3 regions of the Gynuella sp. genome follow, and region 3 is predicted to be linked to each of the others. Evidence: predicted binding sites of a transcription regulator. Region 3 holds the regulator's gene; each other region holds the start of a gene.
What was found. The regulator PhoB, encoded in region 3, activates phosphate uptake and scavenging genes when phosphate is short. The targets are predictions, from matches to a motif close to TGTCATANNNNTGTCANA.

Region 1 (7,910 bases), on a different contig from region 3:
TCCTGCAGATAGCCATGATGACATGGAGCCTGCTTCGTTGATCCCTTCTTGTAGTATCTGACCCTGCTGATCTTCTTTGTACCACATGACCTGATTACGGTCATTTGGGGTATAAAGCTGGCCTTCAGGGGCATAGATACCAACCTGACGGAACATACCTTCCATACCAAATGTACGCGCTTCGTCAGCGACGATGGGCACGATCCGATCTCCGAGGGACTTGTCTTTGGCCAGTTGTGAAATCATTCTGACAAAAGCCATTGTGGTTGAGATCTCACGATCACCTGTATCCTTCAGCAATGATTCAAATGAATCCAGGCTGGGGACTTCAAGGTTTTCCAGGGCTTTTGGTCTGCGCTGAGGCAGGTATCCGCCCAGATGGTTGCGGTGATTTCGGATGTATTGCATTTCTGCGCTGTTTTCATCCGGACGATAGAACGGTATTTCACCTTTTTCCAGCTGTTCATCGGTCACCGGAATCCGGCAGCGATCACGGAATTTCTTCAGATCATCCAGGCTGAGTTTTTTCAGTGAGTGGGTGGCATTCTGAGCTTCGCCAGCGCCGATACCAAAGCCTTTTACCGTGTGCGCCAGAATAACGGTTGGTTGTCCGTTATTATTTTCGATGGCCTGTTTATAGGCTGCGAAAACCTTATACGGATCATGACCTCCGCGTTGCAGTTTGTAGATTTCATCGTCGGTCATATCTTTGACCAGCTCTGCACTCTCAGGGTACTTGCCAAAGAAGTGTTCACGGGTATAGGCGCCGCCATTGGATTTATAGGCTTGCAGTTCACCGTCGACCACTTCGTCCATGCGTTTGGCGAGCATGCCTTTGTGATCTTTGGCGAGCAGTTTATCCCAGCCGCTGCCCCAGACAACTTTAAGGACGTTCCAGCCTGCGCCACGGAATACGCCTTCGAGTTCCTGCAGAATTTTACCGTTACCACGTACAGGACCATCCAGGCGCTGCAGGTTGCAGTTGATCACAAATACCAGGTTGTCCAGGCGTTCACGTCCGGCCAGGCTGATAGATCCGAGTGATTCTGGTTCATCGGTTTCGCCATCGCCAAGGAAAGCCCAAACCCGGCCACCTTTCTCGATCTGACCACGATTCTCCATATAGCGCATGACATGGGCTTGATAAATGGCCTGTAAAGGACCAAGCCCCATGGATACGGTTGGGAACTGCCAGTATTCTGGCATTAACCAGGGGTGGGGGTAAGAAGACAGGCCTTTGCCATCAACTTCCCTGCGGAAATTTTCCAGATGCTCTTCTTTTAAGCGGCCTTCCACAAATGAACGGGCATAGATTCCCGGGGCGATATGTCCCTGAAAATATACCAGGTCGCCAGGGTTTGATTCAGTCGGGGCACGCCAGAAATGATTAAATCCAACATCATACAATGCTGCTGAAGATTGAAAGCTGGAAATATGGCCACCAAGGTCATCACCGGTTTTGTTTGCCCTGACCACCATTGCAACGGCATTCCAGTTTATCCAGTCACGAATTTTCTGTTCTATTTCGGGATCACCAGGAAATTTAGGCTCTTCATTAACCGAAATGGTATTTCTGAATGGTGTATTCAGTGCGAATGGTACATCTGGGCCCGTAGAGGTGATTTGATCGGATAATCGCTTCAATAAATATTGAGCTCGATCCGCACCCTCTTCACGAATGACCGATGCCAGCGCATCTTGCCATTCCAGGGTTTCAATTGGATCTATATCGTGTTCCATATTTCAGGTTCCTCTCTCCTACTCGTAATGATGGAGCAATATTGTTTTCAGGTTAGGTTAGTTCATATGTAAAAAAGCCAGCCGAAAAGACAGACTGGCTTGTTTGGTAATGCAGTTCGAATCAGGTGATATTACCGACGCTCAATATTTGCATGGTGTTGGTTCCGCCATGAACACCATGGTGGTCGCCTTTGGAGATAATCACAAGGTCGCCATCGGATACCAGATTTTGTTTTTTGAGTGTTTCAACTGCATTGCGATTTACCCACACAGGATCCTGTGTGGTCACGTCAAAACTGGTTGCGGTGACACCGCGATAGAGGGCAACGCGGCACAGTGTGGCCATGTGGCGTGAAAGTGCGTAAATGGGAATACCTGAGCTGATCCGTGACATCCACAACGGAGTCGATCCGGATTCTGTGAGGCAGATAATCGCTTTAACCCCTTTGAGGTGGTTGGCTGTGTACATAACAGACATTGCAATGGCTTCGTCTGTACGCTTGAACTGTTCGTCCAGACGATGTTTGGAGCGTTGGGCTCTTCTGACTTTTTCTGCACCCAGGCAGACATCGTGCATCACCCGGACAGTTTCCACAGGGTATTTACCAGCAGCGGTTTCAGCAGAACACATGACTGCGTCCGTGCCATCCAAAACTGCATTTGCGACATCAAATACTTCGGCGCGGGTTGGAAAGGGGTTGTTGATCATGGATTCCATCATCTGCGTGGCAGTGATGACAGTACGATCCAGTATTCTGGAGCGTTCGATAATATGTTTTTGAACGCCAATCAATTGTGGATCACCGATCTCTACGCCCAGATCTCCACGGGCAACCATTACTCCGTCTGAAGCGAGGATAATTTCATCCAGAAGGTCGTGATCGAGTACTGTTTCAGCACGTTCAATCTTAGCAATGATTTCTGCACTGGATCCTGCGGTAGCCAGTAATTCTCTGGCCTGGTTAATATCCGCAGCATTTCTTGGGAAAGATACCGCAACATAATCGACGCCGATTTCAGATGCCGTCACAATATCGGCTTTGTCTTTTTCGGTCAGTGCCGGGGCCGAAAGACCACCGCCCAGCTTGTTGATGCCTTTGTTATTTGACAATGGACCGGCCAGGACAACTTTGGTCAGAATCTTGTTACCTTCCACGGATTTCACTTCCAGCCGAACACGCCCATCATCCAGCAGCAGGATGTCTCCCGGAGCACAGTCTTTTGCCAGAGCTTGGTAATCAACACCTACTTTTTCGTTGTCACCACTATCTTTGTCCAGATCGATATCCAGTAAAAAATCCTGTCCTTCAAGTAGCTCGACATTTTTATCCTTGAAGCGGGATATACGGATTTTGGGTCCCTGTAAGTCGCCCAGTATGGCAACATACTTGCTGTGTTTTTCAGAAATTTCTCTGACCCAGTCGGCTCGACGTTTGTGATCTTCGGGAGAGCCGTGAGAAAAGTTCAGTCGAACAACGTTAGCTCCTGCCAGAATCAGTTGTTCGAGTGTTTCGTAATTATCAGTTGCTGGACCCAGAGTAGTGACGATTTTTGTGCGTCTAGTCATTTCCTAATTCTCACTTGAAGATCATTTGTTGATGAGAGCCCGCTGTTTTAAGGCTCTCATTACGTAATTTAACGTGTACTGTCATAAAGTCCCCATAGCCACTATCAAAATATATTCCCAAAGGAAAAGCCTGCTGAAGGGTTATTTATTCTTTTATGCGATAAGCGGAAATTCGCTTAGTGCAACAGTTCGCATTATTACAAAGTTAGCGGCTATCGAAATTTTGCTAGCCCCTTAAACGAAAAAAGTCCAATGGCATTACCATTAGACTTTTTTTCCACCTGAACCTAATCAGGCATTCATTAACGCAATTGTGTTATCGAGCATTCTATTCGAGAAGCCCCATTCATTGTCATACCATGACATGACTTTTACAAGCTTGCCTTGTACTTTTGTTTGGGTCGCATCGAAATTGGAAGTGAAAGTGCTGTGATTGAAGTCAGTAGAAACCAATGGTTCTTTGTTGACACACAGTACTTTTGCCAATACTGGGTCCGCAGCAATAGCGTCCTCAATAATTTGGTTGACTTCTTCAGCAGTGGTTTCGCGAGGTGCCAGGAATGACAGGTCAACCAATGAAACGTTGATGGTTGGAACGCGTACCGCCATACCATCGAACTTGCCAGCCAACTCAGGCACAACCAAGCCAACGGCTGCTGCTGCACCAGTTTTGGTAGGAATCATGTTCATAGCTGCAGCGCGGGCACGGTAGAGGTCTGAGTGATATACGTCAGAAAGGCGCTGATCGTTGGTATAGGCGTGAATCGTGGTCATCAGGCCGCTTTCGATACCCAGCTTGTCGTTAAGAGGTTTAGCGATAGGAGCCAGACAGTTGGTGGTACAGGAAGCATTTGAAATAACGGTCATGTCAGAAGTCAGAACTGACTGGTTCACACCGTATACAACAGTAGCGTCAACGCCACCAGCAGGTGCAGAGATGATTACTTTTTTGGCACCAGCATCAAGGTGAGCACTGGCTTTTTCTTTACTGGCGAAGAAACCGGTACATTCGTAAACCACATCTACACTGAGTTCTTTCCAGGGCAACTCAGAAGGGTTGCGCTCAGACAGAATTGCTATTTTGTCGCCATTTACAACCAGAGCATCGTTGTCTTGCTCAACAGTCCCGACGAATTTGCCATGCACTGTGTCGTATTTGGTCAAATGGGCATTGATTTTGGCATCGCCCAAATCGTTGATGGCAACAATTTGAATTTTTTCCAGATGTTCAGGAGATTCATATAATGCACGTAGAACGTTACGGCCAATACGGCCATAGCCATTAATCGCGACACGGATTTTAGACATGTTGTGCTCCTTTATAGAAGTTTTGAGGGCCATCAGTCAGAAGTTCATTGACTGGTTTGGCCGCCACGTAAAAGATGGCTTAAATATGTAGGTTTATTACGTATTTAACCATGATATAGCGCAACAATTCTACAGTAAGTGATCTTGCCCGCTAAAAAATTGTAATAAAACTACATTTCAAACTTTCGATAAAACAATGTTCAATTGTAGCAGAGGAAAAATGACGACCCTGTTACTTGTCTTTGTTGGAAATGCGGGTTTCCGCCAGGCTTTCTTTGATAATTCTCAAATGATCCTGAAAATCAGGGCCCCTCAATAATGATACCCCAGTAGCCAGTACATCAATGATAGCCAGATGAATGAGTCTGGAGCTCATCGGTGTATAGATTTCGGTATTTTCGGAGTTTTCTGCACCCAGGTAAAGATCGCATACTTCCGTCAATGGTGAACTGGGGGTGGTTAGTCCGATAACTGTTGCGCCTGCCTGACGGGCAATGGTGGCTGCCTCGATGAGAGGTATGGTGCGACCAGTGTTGGAAATTATCATGATGACATCGCCAGGACTGGCCCCGGCAGCAGCCATACGCTGCATGAGTGAGTCGGTATGTGCGGCAACAGGAGTGCCCAGACGAAAAAACTTATGTTGTGCGTCCAGCGCAACCGGACCAGAGCCGCCGGAACCGAAAAAGTCGATTTTTTTGGCATCTGCCAGTGTCTGAACCACTTTGGCAACGGCATTGTAATCCAATGACCGCTGAGCATCACTAATGGCGCTCAGGTTCGCTTCGAAAATTTTCCGGGTGTACTGTTCAACCGTATCGTCAGATTCCACATCTCTGTTGATATAAGGTGTACCTGTGGCCAGACATTGAGCCAGTCTCAACTTGAAATCCGGAAATCCGCTGCATCCCAATGAGCGACAGAAACGATTTACCGTTGGTTCACTGACATTGGCGGCTTTTGCAAGAGAGGCAATACTGGAACGAATGGCTGAGTCAGGGTTGCTCAGAATAACCTGAGCCACTTTTTTTTCAGATTTACTCAGGCAGTCCGGGTTGGACTTCAAGCGTTCAAGAAGATTGCTGCTATGGTCTGTCTCAGTCACTATATTTATACCACTATTATTGTTGTGCGCTATCGTACATGAATAATGTCATGTAATTCTGTAATTATATTCAGAATCAATTTTAGTGCATCCTGCAGATCTGGATGTCAACTCAAGCGAATGTCTGGTTGCTGTTTCAGGTTGTTATTAGATACTGAATTCGGGCAAAATGTAAGAAAATTACAAAAATTACCTTTTCGCCGATGTGATTCGGGGTCGTACAACATTAATGTGACATTATTTTTGGAGAGCATTTAAAGGCATGAAACTACATAATGACGCTTGTAATTTCGTGATATTTGGCGGTAATGGGGACCTTTCGATTCGTAAATTGATGCCAGCGCTTTATTTTCTGGATAAAGACGATCAGCTTGCGCCTGCAGCCAAAATTATCGGAGCATCGAGGACTGCACTGGAGAGAGTTGAGTTCCAGAGCATGGTTCGTAAGGGGCTGGAAGAGTTCGTGGCCGAAAAGTACATGGATGAAACTGTATGGGATCGTTTTTCTGAGCGCCTTTCGTATGTTTCCGTCGATGCCAGTAAAAATGAAACTTTCCAACATTTATCCGAAGTTCTCGGTAACGATGCATGTCTTGGAAATACCATATTCTACCTGTCCACCGCGCCGGGGCTGTTCGGCCCGATTTGCAGAGGACTTAAGGCAAATAATCTGGTTTCGGAACACAGCAGAGTGGTCCTTGAGAAGCCATTAGGGAAGGATCTTGCTTCTTCTATTGTCATCAATGACGCAGTGGCGGAAGTGTTTGATGAAGACAATATCTACCGTATCGACCACTATTTGGGAAAAGAGACAGTACAGAATCTGCTTGCGGTCCGTTTTGCCAATGCGTTGTTTGAGCCTGTATGGACCAATAGCCATATCGATAATGTACAGATTACTGTGGCTGAGACGGTCGGTGTTGAGGGGCGCTGGGGGTATTATGATGACTCAGGTGCTCTTCGTGATATGGTTCAAAACCACATGCTGCAATTGTTATGTCTGGTGGCAATGGGGGTTCCGGTCAGTCTTGATCAGGATGCTGTACGCGCCGAAAAAATCAAGGTACTGAAGTCTCTTAAAATCATGAGTGCTTCTGAGGTCAGGGAGCATGCCGTCCGGGCACAGTATGGTTCAGGCGTTGCAAATGGGGCATCTGTTCCAGGATATACCCAGGAAGAAGGTGGAAAGCCTGACAGCACGACAGAAACCTTCGTTGCAATCCGGGCTGATATTCATAACTGGCGTTGGCGTGGGGTTCCTTTTTATCTTCGTACCGGTAAACGTCTGCCGGCGAGATTCAGCGAAATTGTCATCGAGTTCAAAGACGTTCCACACAGCATTTTCCCAGAATCTTCCAACATTATGGCTAACAAGCTGGTGATTAGGTTGCAGCCGGAAGAAAGTCTGCAGCTATATATGATGAACAAGGTTCCAGGTCTTGGAAAAGGAATGGAGGTTCATCCCGTTACCCTGAATCTGACTCAGCCTGACAAGTATGCTGATAAACGAATTCCCGAGGCTTATGAGCGTTTGTTGTTTGATGTCATGAGGGGTAACTCAACGTTATTTGTTCACCGGGCGGAAGTTGAGGCAGCCTGGAAGTGGTGTGATGCCATTCTGACTGGCTGGGCTGAGCATGCCGGGTTGCCCAGTACTTATATGTCCGGGACCTGGGGGCCGCAGACAGCCTTTGAACTGGTGGCCAAAGATGGTCGTAGCTGGCATGAAAGCAAGTAGCCGGGCCACTGGAATGGTCGGAAATTCTGCGAGTGATGTGTCAGCAGCAGTTCTATGTTTGTGCTGGTAAATGTCGCGTACTGATTAAAGCTTACTGACTCTAAGGAAGCATATGAATTTACATGAATACTCTTCGACTGACGCATTGGATCAGGCATTGGCGATCGCTGTTGCAGAGCAATTACAGCGGGATATCGATAATAACGCTGTTGCCTCACTGGCTGTTTCTGGAGGCAGTACTCCAAAGGGGCTGTTCGCCCATTTGAGCAACATGGAGCTGGCCTGGGAAAAAGTAATCGTCACCCTGGTGGATGAGCGTTGGGTTGGTCCTGAACATGCTGACAGCAATGAGAAGCTGGTGCGTGATTGTTTGTTGCAGAACTTTGCAGCTGCGGCGCAATTTATCGGGCTTAAGAATGAGCATTCAAGTGCTGAGCAAGGGGTTGCTGCAC
Region 2 (7,910 bases), on a different contig from region 3:
AAACATAACAGTCTGGCTCATACCTGGGCGCTACTGATTGCGGCAATGGTGTTGTATATTCCGGCAAATATCGAACCAGTAATGTACACACAGATGTTAGGAAGCAGAACCGAGAGTACTATTATGGCCGGCATCATGGAATTCTGGCAGCTAGGTTCATGGGATATTGCTGTCATTATATTTATTGCCAGTGTGGTCGTACCATGTTTTAAATTCATTGTGCTGATTATTTTGTCAGTCAGTGTTGAACTGCGTAGTGCCTGGGCCATGCGCGAACGGGCAAAACTTTACCGCATCACAGAATTTATTGGTTACTGGTCGATGCTGGATGTGGTGGTGGTGGCCCTGGTATCTGCTCTCGTTAAGTTCAAGGCTCTCAGCGATATCGAGCCGAGAATGGGGATTTTATACTTTGGTTTGGTGGTTATTCTGACCATGCTTGCGGCAATGAGTTTTGACCCGCGTTTGATCTGGGATTATGAGGAGCAAAATGAGTCAGGAAAACGGTGATATGCAGAAACTGGCCCCGCCGAATATAACCTATTCCAGGCATCGGGTATCCCTTATCTGGTTAGTGCCATTTGCTGCAATATTGATTGGAATCGCCATGTTTGTTCAAAACTGGCTTGCGCAGGGCCCAGAAATCTCCATCACATTTTTAACTGCCAGTGGTCTTGAAGCCGGAAAAACCCCTGTGAAATATAAGGACGTTGATATTGGTAGGGTTACATCCGTTACTTTAAATGAGGATCAATCTTATGTTGTGGCCACGGTTGCGCTGGAAAAGAACGTGGAGGGATTAGCGCGAAGTGATACCCGCTTTTGGGTGGTTAGGCCCAGAATCGGGCTTAGTGGTGTATCGGGGATAGATACTTTGATCTCTGGTGCATACATTGGTGTGGATGTAGGGACTTCAGATTCAATGGCTCAGGATTTTACCGGGCTCGAAACACCTCCCTCTGTGATCAATGGGATGCCCGGAACAGCGTTTTCCATTCAGGCAGACGATTTGGGGTCGCTGGATATCGGTTCGCCTGTTTATTATCGCCGTATACAAGTGGGTAGAGTGTCCTCTTATCAGTTGTCTGATCGCGGAGACAATGTTGATATAACAGTTTTTATAGATGCCCCCTATGATCAGTTTGTTACAGAGGATACCCGTTTCTGGAATGCCGGAGGGGTTGATATTTCTTTAAGTGCTGATGGTCTTAAATTGAATACTCAGTCGGCTGCATCTGTTCTTGCTGGTGGTATTGCGTTTGCTGCTCCAGAAGGAGATAACTCAGGGCCTGCCCCTACTGACCACGCTTTTACTCTCGCCGTTGATAAAGACGAAGCGATGAAACCACCTGATGGGGTGGCTATTTCGGTGTTACTGCGGTTTTCCAAGCCGCTTCGTGGTTTGACGGTTGGTGCCCCGGTAGAGTTTTCGGGTGTGAATATTGGTTCTGTGGTTTCAATTGAGTTGGACTACGATGAGCAAACCGGCCTGTTCCCTGCAGAGGTGGCGACCAGGATTTATCCTGGTCGACTGGGGACGGTTCGCAATAAATTACCCAATGACAACAGCAGTCATGCAGAGATTGTCGCGTTTATCAAAAACCTCGTTGATAACGGTTTGAGAGCACAGGTTCGCACCGGAAATCTACTGACTGGTCAGTTGTATGTTGCGTTTGATTTTATGCCAAATGCAGAAAAAGTAGATTTTAATGCCACGGCTGAGCCAATAGTATTGCCCACTGTGGACGGCGACTTTGACCGTTTGCAAGTTCAGCTGGCAAGCATCATGGGCAAGATTGAAAAAATGCCTTTGGACAGTATTGCCATTCATTTGGATCAAAGCCTGATTGAATTGGATAAAACCCTTAAGCAGTTTAATACCGGGTTAGTACCGGAGCTTAGTAATACATTAAGCAGCATTAATACAATGGTTACCCAATTAAGCGGAACTCTGGACGAGCAATCTCCCTTACAGCAAAGTGCTATTCAGACATTGGAATCCTTCCAGCAGGCTTCCCAGCAATTGCAAACAACATTCTCGCGGGTCGATGGTTTGCTTGTTGAAGATGCTCCCATGCAGCAAAACCTGGAGCAAACGATGCTGGAGCTTCAACGTGCCGCTAAGTCCTTACGTAATCTTACGGATTTACTGAGTCGCAATCCCGAAGCCTTGATTCGTGGGCGGCCGGAAAATGTTCGAGTGGAGTAAGTAAGAAATATGGAAAAAACATCTTTTTTGGGAGTATTGCTGATAGTCGTCGCATTGATGTCATCATGTGTATCAGCACCGATTCATTACTACACGCTAATGAGCTCTAAGCCACAATCTCAACTGCATCCAGCGGTTATGCCATTTGTGATCGACGTATTGCCAGTGTATGTTCCCGAGGCTCTTGACCGACCTCAGTTTGTTGTTCGTAATGGATTAAATGGCGTTTTGTTGCTGGATAATCAGCAGTGGTCCAGCAATCTAGGAGAGGAGTTGACTGAGTCTCTTTCGGACCAGCTATCCGCATATTGGCAAGTTCCCAGTAGTCGGGGATTGGCTGACGCCGCATCGAAGCGACTGCTAAGAGTCAACATCGAGGTCAGAAGGTTGGATATCTGGACTGATGAGAAAATTGTTCTGGTTGCAGACTGGACGGTTGGTTTTAAAGACACATCGTCTATTCGGTTGATATGTCGAAGTCAACTCCACAAACCTTTGGGGCGTGGATATCAGGCGATTGCAATAGGGATGCAAGAGACTTTAGCTGAGCTGGCCAAAGTTATCGCTGGAACGGTCGACGAAAATGGGCTGTTACAGTGCCCCAGCGCTTTTGCCAGTTAACGACCAAAACCTGCCTGTTAGAAGCCCTGCGTAGTTATGAATCCGGCAATCAGGTCATCCTGATGTCTTTGATTAATAAAATAACTGTTTTATATGCAGCCGCCCAGTTTGAAAGCATCCCGTATCTATGAAATGGCAATTACCCAGCTGCAATGGTTCCGCGAAAATCGTATGACCACAATATATTGCCTGCACGCCGCTCACTTTTCGAATATATCGCTGGGTGGCCTGCTTCCGTGACCACAAAAGGTTATGATAAAACATATCACTGTGGGTTCGGATCCGCTGTTTCCAGGTAGATAAAGGATATTCTGCATGACAAATACCGACAGGATCATCATCTGGAACTGGTGATTCAATCTCAATGGTCCAGGGTAATTTGCGCAACTGACGTGCTATCGTTTTAAGTTGCTTTTTGTCTACGCTGGTTGCCCAGTTCCCACCGTTGAAATGCCAGATTTTTTCAGCAATCGGATCATTATCCAAAATCGTGTTAATCAGCATTTGCTCATGATTACCGCGCACGCAAAAAAACCAATGTTCTTTCAATAGGTTCAAACAGCGAAGGTTTTCCTCACCGCGATCAATAAGATCCCCGACAGAAAATAAGCGATCTCGTGTGCTGTCAAAATTTACTCCCTCCAGTTTGGTCTCCAATTGCGGATACATTCCATGCAAATCACCGATTACAAAATCGCGTCCTGAGAAGTTTGCTTTAACTCGTAAATGTTTGGGCATAGGACTGATGTTCGGTGATTGAGGGAATCACTCTATCAAAGTTATGAGCTGCTGTAATATTTTAAAGAAGAGTGGGTAGTTATGGCCGGTTGGTCGTACCTGCATGTTAAGCATGAAGATATTGGGGGGGCGATATGACTGAAAGGTATGGCATTAAAAACCAACTCATCTATATATGATTTTTGTCGTGTCAAACAGCTGAGACAGAAAAGAACAAGAGGGAATCGTGTCAATCAACACTAAAGCGGTAGATGAATTTTTTGTATGGCGATGAAAAAATTTCAAATAAAGTTCTAATGATTGCATCTGTTTTCATAAAAGTGTCATATAAAAAGTTGCTTTAAAATGACAATTACAAGAATGACAGGTGGCAACATGTACAAGATTGATAGCAGATATAAGTTACTTGCTATGGCGGTGGCATTTATGCCTATCCTTACAAATTGTGCTAACAATAATGCCAAGGCAATTATAAGCCTTCCTGCAGAACCTGCAGGGATGGGTTATGAAAAGACCATCGTAGAACCTGACGTCATGTATCCATTACCAATTGTAGAAAACTTTATTGCTCAGACTGGTAAAGATACTCATGGCAACTCAATCAACAAATATGATCGCTCGGTTAATCCCGTTATTCGACTGCTTAAAGGACTTGATGATGTCTGGTCATTGGGGGATGTGGAATGGGCAAACGGAGAAGCCAATGGTAGTGGTCCTAAAAATCGGTTTATGAATACCCATATTGTTGATGCCGCTGTGTGGCAGGAAAATATGTCTTATTCGTTGCGGGTAACTGGATCTGTACCGGGGTATGAGCGAAGTTATCAGGATGCCCTAGATGCATATCTTGATGACTTACGTTCAAAAAATAACAGTCTTATTGATGGACTTGGACCTCTGGCTGAATGGTATAAGCAGGGGGCTGGTGCTCGCTCATTGATTCAGCATGATATTACCGACCAATATTTAAAAACATCAGATGAAAAATTTTTCAATGTTAATGAGGTCATTTTATACGAAGAGATGGACTCAAGTACTGCTTCAGTGGACTCTGAGTTAGGTTCTTTTGTGAAGTTTCTGAACATCATGAGAGGACCTGAAGGCACGACTTCTCCAGCCAAATATTTCTACTGTTCACCTCGCCCATGGACGATGAATAATGACGGTAATGTGAGGCAGACTGGAACCATAACGCTCGGTTCTGGTGAACCACGAGAAGCGGGTAATCGGAAGATGGGTCAAAGGACGATTCCTGTTTATGATTCGCATATCCAGGTTGTTCCTGCATTAATTTATTCTTTGGAAAATCGCGGTCGCCATAAAGACTGTGGATTTCCCAGCGGTCATACGAATGCTGGGTATCTGGCAGCCTTCGCTTACGCTTACGCAGTTCCGGAACGTTATCCTGAATTACTTACCAGGGCGGCAAAGTTGGGTGAGGATAGAATTATCTCTGGTTATCACTCTCCATTGGATGTCATCGGCGGACGCATTATGGCTACAGCTCTCGCAGCTGCATATATTAATCGATATTCCAGTGATGCGGATGCTGCGTTAGCTAACACCCGCAAATACTTTGAAGCGCGAATCCGCGATGAAGAATCCCTGATGCAATACGCTCAATCTGGGGGCGCTGATGACCCGTTTGCTGATGACAAAGCAAACAAAGCCTATTATCGCGAGAAACTGGTTTATTCGTTTAAACAGGATCCTGCAAAAGTCGGGCAGGAAATGATTGTTCCGAAAGGCGCGGAAGTTTTATTGAAATCCCGCTTTCCATATTTGACTGGCCAGCAGCGGCGAGTGGTTCTCTATACCACAGGTATTGATTCCGGTTATCCGGTTTTGGATGACTCAAATGGGTGGGGGCGTATTGATCTGGTGACTGCTTCAGATGGGTATGGTGCTTTTGTTGGAGACGTCTATGTAAATATGGATGCAACAAAAGGATATTTCAACGCAGCTGATTCCTGGGATAACGATATCCATGGTAAAGGCAAGCTGGTTAAATCTGGAAGTGGGAAGCTGGTGTTGACCGGAAGCAACAATTATCAAGGTGGAACGGTGTTGAACGGTGGGGCATTGGTAGCAGCGTCAAGTAACGCGTTTGGATCTGGTGATGTCTTTGTAAATGCAGGTGCTGTTATTGTCCGATCAGAAAAACCTCTTGTTGTTGGTAAGCGCTACACCCAGGTAAATGGGACATTGTCTTTTGAGTTGAGTGGGCATAACCAAGGCGGTCTTTTGGTTCATGGAGACATGAATATTAAAGCAGGTAATGTATTGATTGATTTGGATAATACTGATCAATTCAAACAAGGCGATACGCTTGCAGTCATTCAAGCGAATGATATTCATGGTCGTTTCGATTCCGCGGTGACACAAGATGGCAGGTTACTTGATATTATTTATGAAGATAACCGTATTGTTATAAAGCTATAGTGCTACCAATTAAGAGCGTGGGTCGGTTGTGACCGCGCTCTTCTCTTCGTTCTCTGTTTGTCGTCAGTTCCGGTAAATCTTACTACTGCTTCAACTTGGTGCGATGATTGTGCCTGGAAATTATTTTTTGGTGATGGCATTCTCTGACATGACAAATTTGTGATGGTTGCTATTATAAAAATTAAAATACGCCCATGATGAGTTTGTACAAAGTCATAAGTTGGACGGTAAATACGCAACAAGCCTCAGCATGTGCTAAGAACATAAGTATTTCAAATGTATAGTTCGAGCTGTTTGCAAGACGCTAAAGGATATATGTTGTTCGTCATAAATAACATTTGTTTCCTGACTGGAATTATTAGCAAGAACGAGTTTGATGATCTATATAAAAAGTTAAGCGTTCTTCTATAAATGTACTATTTTAGAGTTACGCGCTGAAAGAACTGACCAGTCGGCTGGGCCAAGGAATAATAATACTATCAGTCGGTTTTCGGGATATATTTTCGCTGGTCCGTTTTAGATATGAGCAAACTAGGTGGATCTAGATATGACCGCAGGTGAAGCAAAGCATCGGCACTTAACAGAAAGTGATTTACATGAATACGCTCAGGACCCGACACAGGAGTGCCTGGAAAGCCAGCGTCAGCATATGGAGAACTGTTCTGAATGCAGAAAAAAAGCCCAGAGTATGCAACAGGCCAGAGCGATCGTAGAGCAACATTTGAGCTCTTTCAATCAACAGTCTGATCGGGAAAACCTCAAACGCTTGGTATATCAACAGGCTCATACATTGGCTTTGGCCGAGTATCTCAGGCCCACTGACTTACGAGCCAAAAAAAGGTATTCCTGGCGAAGTATCATCACATTTTTAAAACCAGATAGAAGCTGGCTGTTTGTTATTCCCATGACCGCACTCCTTACATTTATGGTTGGTAAGATAAATGTATGGAGTGATGATATGGTGATTACTACTTTTGGTCGTGATCATATTTTGGCGACTGATCCACCATCAGAAAATGTTTCAGAGACTCTTTCATTTAGTGGGTTTCGACTGTCGCATAATAGAAAAACACATATGCTCAATGTTAACTGGCAAAGCCTCCAGGATGTTGATCAGTATCGGCTTGAGTTATATGAAATGACAGATACTCAGCGTCAACTGGTTACGGCTGCAGAGACTCGCCAGACTCATTGGGGGCTTGAATACCCTGAGCTAAAAGTCAATCAGTTATATGATTTGAACCTTTCTGGCCAGACCGATACGGGTATTCCATTTCATTTCCACAGTGGTTTCGTTCTTAAAAACGAAAACAAGTGATTAGACTTTATCTACGTGTTAACAAAACACCGCATTCCATATGATGGGTATATGGAAATTGGTCGAACAGGGCAAAAGAGCTAACCACAAAGTTGTCGGACAAATTTGCAATGTTGTCTATTAGCGTTTGTGGATTGCACGAAATATATATTATATGTTTAAAGTTTCTGGCGAGTTCTATTGTATCTGGGTCTAGTCCCGCACGTGGTGGATCAACAAACAGTGTCTCCAGTTTATAATTGTCCAGATTCATTTTTTGATGAAGCCGGGCATCTTTTTTTAGCCAGGCTGAACTGAACTCCTCGCTGCTGGCTTTAAAGAAAGAGACATTATTGATGTTATTCTGAAGAGCATTTTCAATAGCAGTTTTGATTGAGTTTTTCGAAATTTCAGTAGCTAGAACGTTCGGAAACTTTGCCGCTAGAGGTAGCGTAAAATTACCATTGCCACAGTACAGTTCAAGTAGGTCCCCAGTACAGTCGGCCGCTTGAGTGCAAGCCCAGTTTAGCATATCGACACATACGCCAGCATTAGGTTGGGTAAACGTGTTTTCCACCTGACGATAGCGGTAGTCGCGCCCAG
Region 3 (7,910 bases):
CTAGCCTATTTTCAGGCATACAGTAACACTTATGCCGAAACAGCCTACCTGAAACGCATGTATCAACAAGCCCTCGCCAGTGAAGATGTCGTTGGTATTTGTGTCGGTACACGTCCTGATTGTGTCAGTGATGAGGTCATCAAAATGCTGGCAGATTATCAGCGGCAGGGGAAGGAGGTCTGGCTGGAACTGGGGCTGCAAAGCGCTCACGATCAGACACTTAAACGAATCAACCGAGGCCATGATTTTCAGTGCTATCAGCAGACAACAGCGCGCGCCCGAGAGCACAACCTGAAAATTTGTTGCCATTTGATTGTGGGTTTACCCGGAGAAAATCAGAACGATTATCGACAAACCCTATCTCAAGTCATCGCAACCGGTGTTGATGGATTGAAACTACATCCACTGCATGTGGTAAAGGGAAGCGCCATGGCACGGACTTGGCGATCAGGTCGATTAAAAACATTAACTTTACCGGAATATGTTAATGCTGCCGTCGACCTAATCCAGAGAACACCAGAACATATCGTTTATCATCGGGTCAGCGCCAAAGCCAGGTCCGACAGCTTGCTAGCCCCGGAATGGTGTGACGATAAGTGGTCTGCCATAGTTGAGATCACCCGTAAACTGGCCTTATCGGGAAGGCAGGGCTCTAAGTCAATGCAAAACTACGAAGATGTTCACGAAGGGAAATGAGAAGGGGCGGTCGGCATACCGCCCCAGAGCGAGTCATTAGCAATTGACGTCCTATCGCTGATCCTTTGCAATCCAATGTCCTTTAGTACTACGGTCCCTTAATCTGGCTCCTGCCATTCCTGATCCTTGTCCTATCGAATCCTTCCTAACCATTCATCCTGAATGTCGGCTCCTGCCGTTCCTAATCCTTGTCCTGTCGAATCCTTCCTAACCATTCATCCTGAATGCTGGCTCCTGCCGTTCCTGATCCTTGTCCTGTCGAATCCTTCCTAACCATTCATCCTGAATGCTGGCTCCTGCCGTTCCTGATCCTTGTCCTGTCGAATCCTTCCTAAACACTCATCCTTAAGTTGTGGCTCCTGCCAAACCCGAGTCCTTTTCATTCATCCCGAAATCACACCTCCCTGGTGTGCAGCTCCTGCCGCTATACTTCCAATGTGGTGCCTTCCGTTGCAGAGCACTCCGTCAATGGTGTGCTTGTCCTTTGTTGCTGTCCCGTCAACGAGAGAAACTATACCAAAAGCATTCGGGTTCAGGGGGTTACAAAAACCGGGTACAGGTGACCTGAAATCTCTACTATTCTGGTAAAGCCAGTATTCATGGGGGGGCGGTACTCAAGCTGTCATCATTTGTCTTGAAAACAACGTACACAAACAGCAATCACTGACAGTTTTGTAAGATATATCCTACAAACGAACGAGACGAATACACTTATGAAACAAATGCCTGAGGTTTTGACATTTTTTTGTAGCTTTGACGCCGGCCTGGCGATACTCAGGAAAGGGTCTATACCATTAGAAACAGAAACCTTAAACCAGAATCCTTTCTTACAAAATCACCCATTTGACGATCCTCAGCAAACAGTTTCCGAAGAACACTATCGGCAGGAGCTATACAGACAATACACACAGTTGCCAGAGCTTTTGCAGAGCGCAGTGAGTTTTGACTATTTTTGCCAGCAATCTGAGACAAAACGAACAGATATCGAATCCGCTCTCAAACGTAAATCAGTCGCAAACAACCCTCCCAAAAAATATCCGGAGCAATGGAAAAAGCTGGCTACGCTATCACTTTTTCAGCCACTCGAGCATTTTGGTCTGTGGCAGTATCGGGGTAATCACCATCTCGGCCTGGCACTACAGTTAAACAGTCAGAGTTCTGCCTTTGCGTCGAAACAATCTGAACCAGTCATGCTTAGGCCTGTTGTTTATGAGCAGGATCGTCACATTACCGCCACTACTGATACGCCATTTCCCGGATGTCTGTCTCTGCCTCCCGAAATGCAGTCCGAACAGGAATGGCGGCTGCTTAAACCACTACAGTTTCAGGCCAAAGGACTCACATTAACCAGAAACACACTCACTAATGTGGTGTTTGGTGCCCGGTGTCCAGAGAGTGATATTGCGGAGTTACGCAAATCCCTGGTGTTGGATATGCGCTATAAAAGTCTGCGTTATGCTCGTATGGTATTGCACCCGGACAAACTCAAATTACGAGTACAGCTGTTGGACAATTAACAGAGAGTTTCTGAGCCGCGGTTTTGTTTTGCTAATTAAGATAATCTTGATTAGTCTCCTGCCTCTTTGATGGATTCACTCTGCTTTACCATGGCTCTGAAACACACTCCTTTTATTGATTCTGTCCACTACTGGCTTGCCGGCTTTCGCTGGTTAATGACACCCGGACTGAAGCGCTTCTGGATCATTCCTCTGCTGATCAACACACTGTCTATCTGTGTACTGGTCTGGTACTTCACGCAGATGATTGATGATCACCTGTTGCTGCCACTGATATCCTGGCTGCCAGATTGGCTGGGTGGAGCAAGAAAATGGCTTGAAAATCTGCTCATTGGTTCGCTGATTGTTTTCCTGTTGCCCTTATGGCTACTCGGATTCGCAATATTTGGAACCTTGTTAGCATCGCCGTTCAGTGGTCTGCTGGCAGAAAAAATTATCGATCAGGCGAATATCAATACAAACTCAAATCTCGCACATTGGAAAAACTGGTTGCCCTTGATGGCAAAAACTGTGGCCAGAGAATTTTCCAAACTGGCCTACTATCTGCCGCGCGCCTTGGTATTACTGATCTTCACATTCATTCCGGGTTTTAATCTTGCTGCTCCGTTCTTGTGGTTGCTATTTTCTGCCTGGATGGCCGCCCTGCAATATCTTGATTATCCAGCGGACATTCTCGGCCATTCATTCGAAGACACACGACAACTGCTGTGGCAGCAAAAACTGCGCTCACTGGGATTTGGTTCTGTGGTGTTAATAGCCACTCTGGTACCCGTACTGAATTTTCTCGTGATTCCCGTGACAGTGGTCGCAGCAACACATCTTTGGATCGATCGATATTCAGCAATTGAGCAAAATCGCTGCTATGCTGATGAAGAGTAGTCCAAACAATCACAGGAATATCGAGTGGCCCGAATCAATATTCTGAGCATCGACGATGCCGCATTTATACGAGATCTGATAAAACGTACTTTACGCGGATTCTTTCCGGATCTTGGCCTTGATGAAGCAATCAACGGCAAAAAAGCTCAAAACCTGATTGCCAAAAATGCCTATGACCTGATCTTATGCGATTGGGAAATGCCGGAAATGAACGGCCTGCAATTGTTAACCTGGCTGCGTGAATATGAGGACCGGGATAACCTGCAGAAAACCCCATTCATCATGGTTACCAGCCGTGGTGACAAAGAAAACGTTGTACAGGCAGTAGAAGCCGGTGTCAGTGATTACATTGGCAAGCCCTTCAGCAACGATCAATTACTCAAAAAAATCCTCAAAGCCCTGAGTCGTAATCATAAGGATTATATCCAGGAATTACTCAATGGCGGCGGAAAAAGCGCAACAGCAGCGCCTCAGAGTAATGACCCTAAAGGGTTGTTCAAGGATTCGGCTCAGAACCTGCTCGGTGCAGCCTCAATTACTCCTCCTAAACCTTCAACTAACACTGGCTCTGCCAGTGTTCTGGCAGTCCATTCAGCCACCGAAAAACTGGTGCGCAAACAGGCTGCGGTGAAGGCAAGAAGCCGGTCGGGGAATAAAGGTGCCGCACAATTGCGAGTAGCTCACAATTCAGTGACTGCGGTGATTCGCGATATCAATCTGGTCGAAATCTTACTGCAGATCCCCAGAGCAGAGCTGGTTCCCATTGTCTTTGATCAGGCTGTCGTCGATATTCAGCTGCCGGACCAATCGGAAGAAGTGGCACGCATGAACTGTTTTATTGTGTCTATATCGGCGATGGAAAAAGACATGTCCTGTGACCAGTTACTGGTATCACTGAAATATGTCGATGATGATCCGGACAAACTCGGGTTTTTATCCAAATATATTGCAGCCGTACGTTAAGTAGTACAGCCAGCCACTATTCCTCAGCCAGCTGCTCTTCCTGTTGTTGATAGAGATTCTTCACAGGAAAGCGACAGGTAAATGTGCTGCCTTTACCAACCTCACTGCTAATATCCAATGTACCGTCGTGGATTTGCAGCGCATGCTTGACGATTGCCAACCCCAGGCCAGTTCCTCCTGTCGCTGTAGAATGGCTAACATTAACCCGGTAAAAACGTTCCGTCAGACGCGGAATGTGACGAGCTTCGATACCAATACCGCTGTCTTTGACGCTCATATAAGCAAACCGTTCATCCTGACGCCATGAAACGAGAATATGGCCGGTTTCCGGAGTATAGTGCACAGCATTGAACACTAGGTTGGAAAACGCGGAGCGTAATGAATTCGGATCTCCCATCAGGTCAGCTTCAGTTTCGATATCGAGCTCTATCTGATGGTGTTTATCTCCACTGAGGGCTTGCGCATCCTCAACAATACTTTCCAGTAACTGCCTTACATGTACCTGCATGTCTCCGCGACGATCATCATCACCATCAAGGCGGGTCAATAGCATCAAATCATTGACCAGATTGGTCATGCGCCGGGTCTGCGCCTGCATTTGCTGCAATGGCCGATGCATACGTTCTGGCAACACGTCACCCATATCAATAAATGTTTCCAGATACCCCTGCAGCACCGTCAATGGTGTACGCAGTTCGTGGCTGGCATTGGAAACAAAATCCTTGCGCATCTGTTCCAGTTGCCGCAGTCGGGAGATATCACGCACCCATAGCAATCGTTCGTTTTCACCATATATGGTAATGGCAATCTGCAATGTCAGATGTTCGCGTCTCGGAGCAGGAATATTCACTTTGGTACGGGGAACGGCATTGCGGAAAAACTTTTGAAATTTAGGGCTGCGAATCAGGTTGTTAATCAGCTGGCCACGGTCCTGCGGCTGAAAACTCAACAAGTCACCAGCCGCTTCGTTCCACCACTCCAATGTGCCATCCTGATTCACAATCACAATCCCATCCTCAAGAGCAGATGTGGAGGTCTGGAATCGGTTGATAACGGTATTGAGACGGTGTACTTCGAGACGATGCCGACGTAATAATCCGTAGAGATAATCAAATACCATCCCCATCGGCCCGTCGGTGTCCGGCAAACTTTCTGCGGTGGTGTCTTTTTGTTTTAGCCACTCGATCAGCTTGTTCTGCTGCCACATGGACCAAGCGACATAACCGATCAGATACAACAGCAGGGCAATGAGTGGATAGCCCAGAATGGCGCCAATCAACATCACGGCCAAAGCCATGGCAACAACAGAAGTCAGATGCTGCCGTCGATAATCTTTAATCATTGAAAAGTGTTATCCAATTCTAATTGGGAGTCAGCTGATTTTTGCAGAAAAACGGTAGCCAGTTCCACGTACGGTTTGAATCATGGTCATCAACTGGTCACCAAGGGCTTTGCGCAGGCGGCGAATATGTACATCGACCGTACGTTCATCCACATAAACATTTCCTCCCCAGACCTGATCCAATAACTGTGCCCGTGTGTAGGCACGTTCCTGATGACTCATGAAGAATTGTAGCAGCCTGAACTCTGTAGGGCCCATTTCAATTTCCTGTCCATTTGAGCTGACCCGATGACTGCCTGGATCAAGCCTCAGGCCATTCACTTCAATCGCCTCCTCCACACCAGGCGGGGTAGCCCGGCGTAATACCGCTTTCAGTCGCGCCACCAATTCACGGGGAGAAAACGGCTTGGTGATATAATCATCGGCACCGGCCTCCAACCCCTGAATTTTATGGTCCTCTTCCCCTTTGGCCGTCAACATGATCACCGGTATTTCGGCTGTCAGGTGGTCCCGTTTTAACCGCCGGCAGATTTCCACGCCACTGGAACCAGGCAACATCCAATCCAGTAATAACAGGTCCGGTTTCTGATCCACTACCACTGACATCGCTTCCTGTGCATCACCTGCCTCAATACAGTGATAACCCGCCATTTCCAGCGCTGCGGCAATCATTTCTCGGATGGGGGTCTCATCATCAACGACCAGTATGGTTTTTCCAGACATAGCTATCTCACTCAATTTGACTCAGGCAAAATTAAACTGCCCCTTTATGACAAATTAGTGACAATTGTCATCTCAGTGTCAAATATGGGTACTCATAGACTGTCATAGAAAGTTCAGAAATATACCCACAAAAATAACCGCTCCAACCCAATTGTTGTGCAAAAACGCTTTAAAACAGGCGTCGCGGTCACGATTGCGAACACTCCAGATCTGCCAGAAGAACATAGCACCAGCAACCAACAGGCCCAAGTAGTAGAATAGTCCCAGCCCCGCCTGAACACCGACCAGTATCCAGGTCAACCAGGCCAGCCCCTGCAAAGTTGCCACTGCGAAAATATCGGCTTCGGCAAATAGAATAGCAGTCGATTTCACGCCAATTTTTAAATCGTCCTCACGGTCAACCATTGCATATAGAGTGTCATACGCCACTGTCCATAGCAGATTGGCGGTATACAGCAGCCAGGTAATTGATGTCAGCTCCCCGGCTTCAGCCATAAATGCCATTGGAATCGACCAACTGAAAGCCGCCCCCAGCACCACCTGGGGTAAATAGGTGTAGCGCTTCATAAATGGATAAGCGAATGCCAATGCTGCTCCTGCAAACGACAGGTAGACGGTCTGCCGGTTAGTCATCAACACCAGAGCGAATGAAATCAGACACAACACCACAAACAGAATCACAGCTTCATGATGCCTGATAATGCCTAAAGCAAGAGGCCTTGCCTGGGTGCGTTGAACATGACCATCAATATTTCGATCCGCGAAATCATTAATGGCACACCCGGCACTGCGCATCAGCACCACACCGGTGATGAAAATCAGCAGATTGGAGATCTTCGGCAACCCTCCACCAGCCAGCCACAAAGCCCATAAAGTGGGCCACAAAACGAGAAATGTTCCTATGGGACGATTGAGACGGGTCAGCGCAATATACGCATTAATCCGTAATTTAAGAGCCTGATTCATAATATTGGGATCAAAACCGCAAACTTGGGACACTGATGATGGCTGCGCAGTTTATCAGAAACAGAATCATCTGATGCTTATACTTGTTGATAATTTGCGTGACCGATACCAGGAAATTAGTAGAGAAATACAGCCCTGCTATTGCTTTTGCAAAACAGGCTCAGTAGCTTTGGCCGCAGAATCGATAGGGGGTTAAGTGATGAGAAAATGGCAATGTATAGTCTGTGGTTTCATTTATGATGAAGCCGAAGGTTTACCGGAAGAAGGGATTGAACCTGGAACCGCCTGGAGCGATATTCCAGAAGATTGGGCTTGCCCTGATTGTGGAGTTGGCAAAGAGGACTTCGAAATGATCGAGCTGTAAGGAGTTGATATGTCGAACTCAAAACCCATCATTATTATCGGCTCTGGTCTCGCGGGGTACAGCCTGGCGAGGGAGTTTCGCAAGCTCAACAAGCAGCAGGAACTGATCATCATTTCATCTGACGATGGTCGAAATTATTCCAAACCCATGTTGTCCAATGCCATCAGCCAGGAAAAAACCGCCAATACCCTGACCATGGCGGATCCAGGAAAAATGTCGGAAATTCTTGATGCCACCATTCGAATAAATACCGAAGTCACGGATATCGACCCCCACAACAGACTGATTTTTATAGGTTCAGAAACCATTGCCTTTGATCGGTTGGTACTTGCAACCGGCGCGACCCCCAACAACCAGGAGATTCCCGGTGATGCCGGGGATCATGTTTTTACGGTTAACAGCCTACAGCAGTTTGCCCATTTTCAAGAGCATCTCAGCGGCAAGAAGCGAGTATTAGTGC

Region 1: the regulator PhoB is predicted to act here: its motif matches at 5,940-5,957, upstream of hexR (transcriptional regulator HexR).
Region 2: the regulator PhoB is predicted to act here: its motif matches at 3,879-3,896, upstream of ACQY6I_RS05065 (phosphatase PAP2 family protein).

What each region holds. Positions count from the first base shown of each region.
Region 1 is NZ_JBNKSF010000062.1:95,716-103,625, reverse strand. Features, by position in the region: gene aceE (pyruvate dehydrogenase (acetyl-transferring), homodimeric type) at 1-1,740, opposite strand, end outside; gene pyk (pyruvate kinase) at 1,862-3,307, opposite strand; gene gap (type I glyceraldehyde-3-phosphate dehydrogenase) at 3,599-4,615, opposite strand; gene hexR (transcriptional regulator HexR) at 4,848-5,720, opposite strand; gene zwf (glucose-6-phosphate dehydrogenase) at 5,983-7,458, shown strand; gene pgl (6-phosphogluconolactonase) at 7,571-7,910, shown strand, end outside.
Region 2 is NZ_JBNKSF010000014.1:38,878-46,787, reverse strand. Features, by position in the region: gene ACQY6I_RS05085 (paraquat-inducible protein A) at 1-510, shown strand, start outside; gene ACQY6I_RS05080 (intermembrane transport protein PqiB) at 491-2,209, shown strand; gene ACQY6I_RS05075 (PqiC family protein) at 2,219-2,830, shown strand; gene ACQY6I_RS05070 (metallophosphoesterase) at 2,903-3,568, opposite strand; gene ACQY6I_RS05065 (phosphatase PAP2 family protein) at 3,944-6,010, shown strand; gene ACQY6I_RS05060 (hypothetical protein) at 6,558-7,328, shown strand; gene trmA (tRNA (uridine(54)-C5)-methyltransferase TrmA) at 7,336-7,910, opposite strand, start outside.
Region 3 is NZ_JBNKSF010000027.1:213,193-221,102, forward strand. Features, by position in the region: gene ACQY6I_RS10770 (TIGR01212 family radical SAM protein) at 1-696, shown strand, start outside; gene ACQY6I_RS10775 (hypothetical protein) at 1,632-2,213, shown strand; gene cysZ (sulfate transporter CysZ) at 2,304-3,092, shown strand; gene ACQY6I_RS10785 (response regulator) at 3,117-4,055, shown strand; gene phoR (phosphate regulon sensor histidine kinase PhoR) at 4,072-5,397, opposite strand; gene phoB (phosphate regulon transcriptional regulator PhoB) at 5,428-6,120, opposite strand; gene ubiA (4-hydroxybenzoate octaprenyltransferase) at 6,223-7,086, opposite strand; gene rd (rubredoxin) at 7,286-7,450, shown strand; gene ACQY6I_RS10810 (FAD-dependent oxidoreductase) at 7,460-7,910, shown strand, end outside.